Regions from separate parts of the Sphingobacterium sp. HSC-15S19 genome, predicted to be linked through region 3. Evidence: riboswitches for the same ligand, from Rfam matches in the RefSeq annotation. Region 3 holds a riboswitch; each other region holds the start of a gene.
The links. A riboswitch is a leader RNA that binds a small molecule or an ion and turns the genes downstream of it on or off. The one in region 3 is predicted to bind S-adenosylmethionine.
Positions count from the first base shown of each region.

Region 1: linked by a shared signal. The riboswitch ahead of metE (5-methyltetrahydropteroyltriglutamate--homocysteine S-methyltransferase) and the one ahead of L1283_RS00605 (5-oxoprolinase) in region 3 are both predicted to bind S-adenosylmethionine.
Region 2: linked by a shared signal. The riboswitch ahead of metF (methylenetetrahydrofolate reductase [NAD(P)H]) and the one ahead of L1283_RS00605 (5-oxoprolinase) in region 3 are both predicted to bind S-adenosylmethionine.

Region 1 is NZ_JBNPWQ010000002.1:206,369-208,639, reverse strand. Features, by position in the region: gene L1283_RS02775 (sensor histidine kinase) at 1-71, shown strand, start outside; gene L1283_RS02770 (response regulator transcription factor) at 174-863, shown strand; SAM riboswitch class I at 1,050-1,153, shown strand; gene metE (5-methyltetrahydropteroyltriglutamate--homocysteine S-methyltransferase) at 1,232-2,271, shown strand, end outside.
Region 2 is NZ_JBNPWQ010000014.1:37,571-39,841, reverse strand. Features, by position in the region: gene metF (methylenetetrahydrofolate reductase [NAD(P)H]) at 2-958, opposite strand; SAM riboswitch class I at 1,029-1,131, opposite strand; gene L1283_RS13090 (hypothetical protein) at 1,349-2,200, opposite strand.
Region 3 is NZ_JBNPWQ010000001.1:134,457-136,727, forward strand. Features, by position in the region: gene L1283_RS00595 (DKNYY domain-containing protein) at 1-313, opposite strand, end outside; gene L1283_RS00600 (hypothetical protein) at 645-950, shown strand; gene L1283_RS00605 (5-oxoprolinase) at 983-1,246, opposite strand; SAM-I-IV-variant riboswitch at 1,314-1,407, opposite strand; gene L1283_RS00610 (DUF3050 domain-containing protein) at 1,618-2,271, shown strand, end outside.

The DNA of each region.
Region 1 (2,271 bases), on a different contig from region 3:
GAAAAATTACAGTTAAAAGTGAAAAAGATAAGGGCACGACCTTTGAAGTAATTTTGCCTATTAAAAAATAAAACGTTCCTTTTTTGTATATTTCCTCTTTAAAAAATTTCAAAGGTTGAGGAAAGCTGATTTATCAGCATCAAGGGACATTGGTGAAAATTAATATAATCATTATGCAAAAGATATTATTAGCAGAAGATGATCCTAATTTGGGGGATCTTTTAAAAGACTATCTCGAATTAAAGGGAAAATTTGACGTCACATTATGCACAGATGGAGATGAAGCGATTTCTCAATTCAAAAAAAATAACTACGACCTCTGTATTTTCGATGTCATGATGCCAAAAAAGGACGGATTTACAGTTGGACGTGAAATCAGAAAAACAAACAATACTGTTCCTATTATCTTTGCCACAGCAAAGGGGATGATGGAAGATAAAACCGAAGCCTTTGAATTAGGGGGAGATGATTATATCACAAAGCCTTTTCGAGTGGAGGAATTATTGCTCCGCATCAATGCTTTGCTGAAACGCAGTGTTCGAGACAAAGAAGAGGAAGTGGTTGCTGATAAATTTGAAATTGGTGATTATTTCTTTGATTATACAAGTCAGCAAATTTCTTACAAAGGACAGATGCAAAAACTATCCACCAAAGAAGCGGAACTACTACGCTTGCTTTGTTTAAAGAAAAATGATGTGCTGACCCGGGAAGAAGCTTTATTAAAAATATGGCATGATGACAACTACTTTACAGGTAGAAGTATGGATGTATTTCTCAGTAAACTTCGTAAATATCTAAAAGAAGATAGTAAAGTTGAAATTGTCAATGTGCACGGAAAAGGTTACAAACTTTTGGTGAGCTAAAAGAATGGGGAATGAGAAACAGTCATTCCCCATTTTTTATGCTACACGGCGTATTGAAACATGGCATACACTAAATCATGGATGAAAAGAAAAGAACAAAACAATTTTATCCATAGTAGAATATAAAAAATTGACGCACTTTTATAAAAAATTTGCATTTCAAAAAGAAATGTTCTAACTTAGCGTCGCTTATAGAGAAAGGCAGAGGGAATAGACCCGATGAAGCCTTAGCAACCTGTCCCTTGACAAGGTGCTAAATTCTACCCTACTTGATATGGGAATGATAAGCCGAAGTCACCAAATTCTAGTGTGTCCTTCTCTCTCTAGCAAGAAATATAGTTGAAAAAGAAATATTAAAAACATTCATTATGTTATTGACTAACAATTTAGGTTACCCTCGTGTGGGCGCGTTCCGCGAATTGAAAAAAGCCAATGAGGCCTATTGGGCTAAAAAATCTTCTGTTGAGGAATTATTGGACACAGCAAAAAAAATTCGTGAAGGCAATTGGAAAACACAAAAAGATGCTGGAATAGATTTGATCCCTTCCAATGATTTCTCTTTTTACGATCAAGTATTGGATTTAACCCTTACTGTTGGTGCAATTCCTGCTCGTTACCATTCTTTGTTGAATAAAGTAGACAACAACTACAGCTTAGACTTATATTTTGCCATGGCGCGCGGATTCCAACAAGAAGGAATCGATGTGACTGCAATGGAGATGACCAAGTGGTTGGATACCAACTACCACTATATGGTTCCTGAATTCACAAAAGATCAAGAGTTTAAATTGACTTCTGAGAAATTCTTAAATGAATACAACGAGGCAAAATCATTGGGTATTGAGACAAAACCTGTTTTATTAGGCCCAATCACTTACCTTTTGATCGGTAAAGAAAAAGAAGCTGGTTTCGACCGTATCGACCTATTAGACAAATTAATTCCTGTATATGAGCAAATCTTGTCTAAATTGGCAGAAGCTGGAGCACAATATGTTCAGATCGACGAGCCTTTCTTGGCATTGGATTTAGATGCAAAAGTAAAAGCATTATACCAACCTACGTTTGAGAAATTGGCTGCTGCTGCCAAAAACATCAAATTAATCGCGACGACTTACTTCGAAGCTTTAAAAGACAACGAAGATATCGCAGTTAACCTACCTATCCATGCTTTACATTTGGATTTGGTACGCGGTGAAAACCAGTTGGATACGGTACTAGCTAAGGTTCCTGCTTCATTAACATTATCTTTGGGTATTGTTGAAGGCCGTAACATCTGGAAAAATGATTACGAAAAATCATTGGTTAAAATCAAACAAGCTGTTGATGCATTAGGAAAAGACCGTGTATGGGTAGCTCCTTCTTCATCATTGTTGCACGTTCCTTTTGACTTAGACAATGAACACAATGA
Region 2 (2,271 bases), on a different contig from region 3:
GTTAGGCTAGTTTTTCAACAATCTTCTTTGTTGGACCAGGATTACTCATCGTATAGAAATGTAATACCGGAGCGCCAAATTTAATCAGCTCCTGACATTGTTGCACCAACCACTCTTCACCTACTTGTCTAACGTCGGCATTCGTTTTACATGCTGAAACAGCATCGCTCAGTTCCTCCGGAATATCTAAATGAAATATCCTTGGTAGGGTAACCAACTGTTTTTTCGTTGTCAGTGGTTTCAATCCTGGAATAATAGGCACATGGATTCCATTGTCCCTACATTTTGTTACAAACTCCTTATATTTTTCAACATTAAAGAACATCTGAGTCACAATAAACTCTGCTCCCATATCGACTTTTTGTTTCAGGTATTTAAAATCAGTATTGAAATTTGGCGATTCAAAATGCTTTTCGGGATAACCCGCTACACCGATGCAAAAATCAGTCTTTTCCGATGTGATAATGTCTTCATGCAGATACTTTCCTTTATTCATATCAGTTACCTGTTCCAGTAGGTCTGTTGCAAAGGCATGTCCACCATCGGTCGGTATAAAATCGGCATCGCCCTTACGTGCATCGCCCCGCAATACCAAGACGTTATCTATCCCCAGAAAGTTCAAATCGATCAATGCATTTTCAGTTTCCTCTTTTGTAAAACCACCACATATCAAATGGGGCACCGCATCTACTTTATATTTATTCATGATTGCAGCACATATCGCCACTGTCCCAGGACGTTTACGATAGGAAACGCGTTCCAGTAATCCACTCGCATGCTCTTTATAGATATAATCTTCCCGATGGTAGGTTACGTCGATAAAAGGAGGTTTAAACTCCATCAGTTCATCCATGGTTTTAAAAATACTTTGGATGCCCTGCCCTTTCGCCGGTGGCAATAGCTCAAAAGAAAACAATGTTTTTCCTTTGGCATTCTGGATATGATCGATAATCTTCATTAAAAAACTGTTTTTAGTTTGGTTGGCTTACATCGAAACGCACACGTCGAGGAATCGTTTATCTACATGTAACTTATCTTTCCCACATGGAGTAGGGTAGAATTTAGCACCTTGAACAATACAGGTTGCTAAGGCTTCAACGGGTCTAGTCCCTCGGCCTTTCTCTATAAGCGTTGCTAATATCGTTTTAAAAAATCAAAAGACAAAAATATTTTTTCGAAAAAGCAAAAATAGCGGCAAAAAGATTGCAATAAATACGGCTTCAGGTTTATTCCCAGGCAACAACAGGAATTTAGGCTCCACCAAATATAAAAGACTCTAAAAAAAGATAAAATTAACGATCGCGGATCATCGACAGCGAAGAGACTGACTACGTCACAACAGGATCGGCTAAAGATTCGTTGCTAGGGAATTCCGTAGATTTTTGAGATAAAATGTAATCAGTAAGAGTCCCGTAACATGGTACTCCTCTTTCGATCCATATTTAAAACCATCAAATAAATATTTGTAGGCGATTAATGCATTTTTTTCGTTGTAAAATAACTCTTTCCAAGAATCGGGAACATCTGCCCATGCCTTGAGCACAATGCCATTCTCAGCATAAATAATGGGTGATTCAACACCATCCATTCGATAATCGTGATGTGTGCCTGAACTTGATATGTGCTGGAAATAAGCGATAGAATAATCTACAAAATTCAATGCCCTGGCTTTTATCTCCATTTCACTTTCTGATTTTACAGGGGCATTTCGCCATAGATTCACTTGGCTATCAAATTTGCTCGGGGTCTCCCGGATAGGGGTTTTATCTAACGCAAAGTTGATATAAAGTTTTTCACTTGTGGGCACACGTGCTGAGCTAAACTGTGAAAAATCACCTCTCAGCTGAACAAAATCGTTTTTTACCTTAACAATATCCAAAGCGAGACTACCCTTTTTCTCATCGGTCAATTCTAATCGATCGCCGTCGAATCTATACTTACCGAAGAGTAGGATATCATCGATCGCCATGACAAACTTATCTTTATCATGGAGGGAGAGAAAGGACCGGTATATCGTAGGGTCATTACCATAGACATCTGCCTCCACATTTTGGGGTGATTCTCTTTTTACTTTATGATACTCCTCATTTGAATAGCCCAATATCATTTGGTAATTGCCTTCAGGAAAGTCCTTTTTCTTCCCAAAGAAAGCACAAGAAGACAACGAGAATAGGAATAGCAGCAGTAATAACGGTTTCAAAATAAATCAATAATTATGGCCAGTAATAATATACAGACCAAGATAAGAAATTACTGCAATAATTCGTGTAC
Region 3 (2,271 bases):
CGCTAGCATAACCGTCTCCAAGAAATTGGAAAGTAGATGGGCTGCCATCAGTTAGTATTGACCCCCGAAAATATACCTTCCAGCTATCCTTGGCGTAACCCGAACCTAAAAATTGAAACGAACTAGCATTGGCGTTTGGAATTTCTTTGCCACGATAATAAATGCGTGATCCGATTTTGCTGTAACCATCACCCAGATGTTCCTGAAAGAAAAAAGTAGCAGGATTAGCATGCGCTAATTTAGCGCACATCGCAGGTGTGGCAGTAGCTAATATAAAAAGAACTAGGATGGTTTTAAACGTAAATTTTGACATTATATAGGGCATCGGGTTAAATTTGAAAACAAATAATCATGTTTTCTCTTTTTAATGAGACCCCGTAATCATAATAAAGTTTAGTCATCAATTAATTATTTATTTCTTGGAACTATTGCGGTTGAAAATAGAAGGGTCATTGTATCGCATGCTAATTTCTTCAACTAAATTACAACTTTTTAAGCGCTCAGGCTGCAGTGGATAGAGATAACAGTTTTCATGAAATTGGCGACCGCGAGGAAAGGAGATTGTCCTGTCAGATCTTTGTCAATACGCACTGTAAAAGTCTAAAAATTTGGTCAAGTCGTATTTTTTTTGTATATTGCTGGTTATGAGTTTTAAAGAAAAATTAGAGAACTGGCGCACGTCAATCAATCGCGCCGGTAGTGGTGAGGAATTGTATATTTTGCTTTTGAACTACAAAAAGTTTATCAACAAAAATTGGATGGACGATTTTGGCGACCCGGGCAACTGGAAATCGGAATTAAATCAGGTCATCAGCAAAGTAAGAAAGAAAGTGAATGTGGCAGAAATTCAAAATTGCGGCGATCTCTCGTCCTACAAAGACGACGCTCGACAAACAGCCCATTCGCTCAATCATACATTAAGATATCACCACTCATTGACGAAAGAGTAGGCTAGGCCTACTCTTTTTGCGTTTATAGGGCTTTACTGTAAAGGAATCAGGACATTCTGTTCCAAGCGTACAGGGACATGCTTCACCGAGGTAAAACCGTCTTCCTTGGAAATGATGTTGGAAAGATCCAGTCCTCTTTTGGAGAACGTACTGATCAAAGCTGTTCTAAAGGTTGCCTTGGCTGAACCCCAGCCTTGTCCTAAGATGGTGTCGTTGTTGAGCTGGATCAGTTCATCTGTTGAATAATAACTGAATTTTTCCAGTAAGTGTTGGTAAAGATTTGTTGTAGTAGCCATACAATTTAAAAATTTAAAGGATTAAACCATAAACTGTATCCAGATCTTGTTGGGGAAAATAATCGTTCTGTGACGTTTATTTTGGTCGAAACCCGTATTAATTTACCACCGCGGTGCCTGCACTCGGTTGGTATTGCATCATGCAATTCTGAATACTCTACAAATATAGTAGATTATTTTTTATAATAAAAAATATTTTTGTTTTTAAGGGTAAATGAGCGCTAACAACAGGAATAGGGAGGTCAAAAGCGAGGCGCGTTGTTGGCTGTGATTTGGTTATGAAGCGGATAGCTGGGCGAAAAATTTATCATGTTACTGTAATCTCATCGAAAATACTTTTAAAAACAGAGATAAGACAATACTTTTGCGCCATGAATAGAATTGCGGAAATTAACGAATACATTGCTGCCGAACGCGAGGTATTATTGCAACACCCTTTGTATCGTAAGATCAAAACGATCAAGAATCTACGTTCTTTTACAGAAGGGCATGTGTACGCTGTATGGGATTTTATGTCTTTACTAAAAGCTTTACAGATTAAATTGACCTGTACGACTTTACCTTGGTTTGCGAGTGAGCATCCATCAACACGCTATCTAATCAACGAAATTGTATTGGCTGAGGAGTCGGATGAATACATTGATGGCCGCCGTTTGAGCCACTTTGAGATGTATCTGGACGCCATGGATGCCATGGGTGCCGACCTTCATCTGGTCAACAAATTTATTGCTCAAGCCAAAAAATCGAACAACATATTCGATGTCATTGCAACAACCACATTGGACAAGCGGATCAAAGACTTTTTGAATTTTACATTCGAAGTGATTGCTGAGGGCGAGGTGCATAAAATTGCTGCAGCCTTTACGTTCGGACGTGAAGACCTTATTCCGGGAATGTTTACCTCTATTTTGGAAGAGATTAAAACAAACTTTCCTACAGCCAATCTGGATAGCTTTATTTATTATTTTCAACGCCATATTGATCTTGACGGCGATGAGCATGGACCGTTGGCGATGCAGATGATC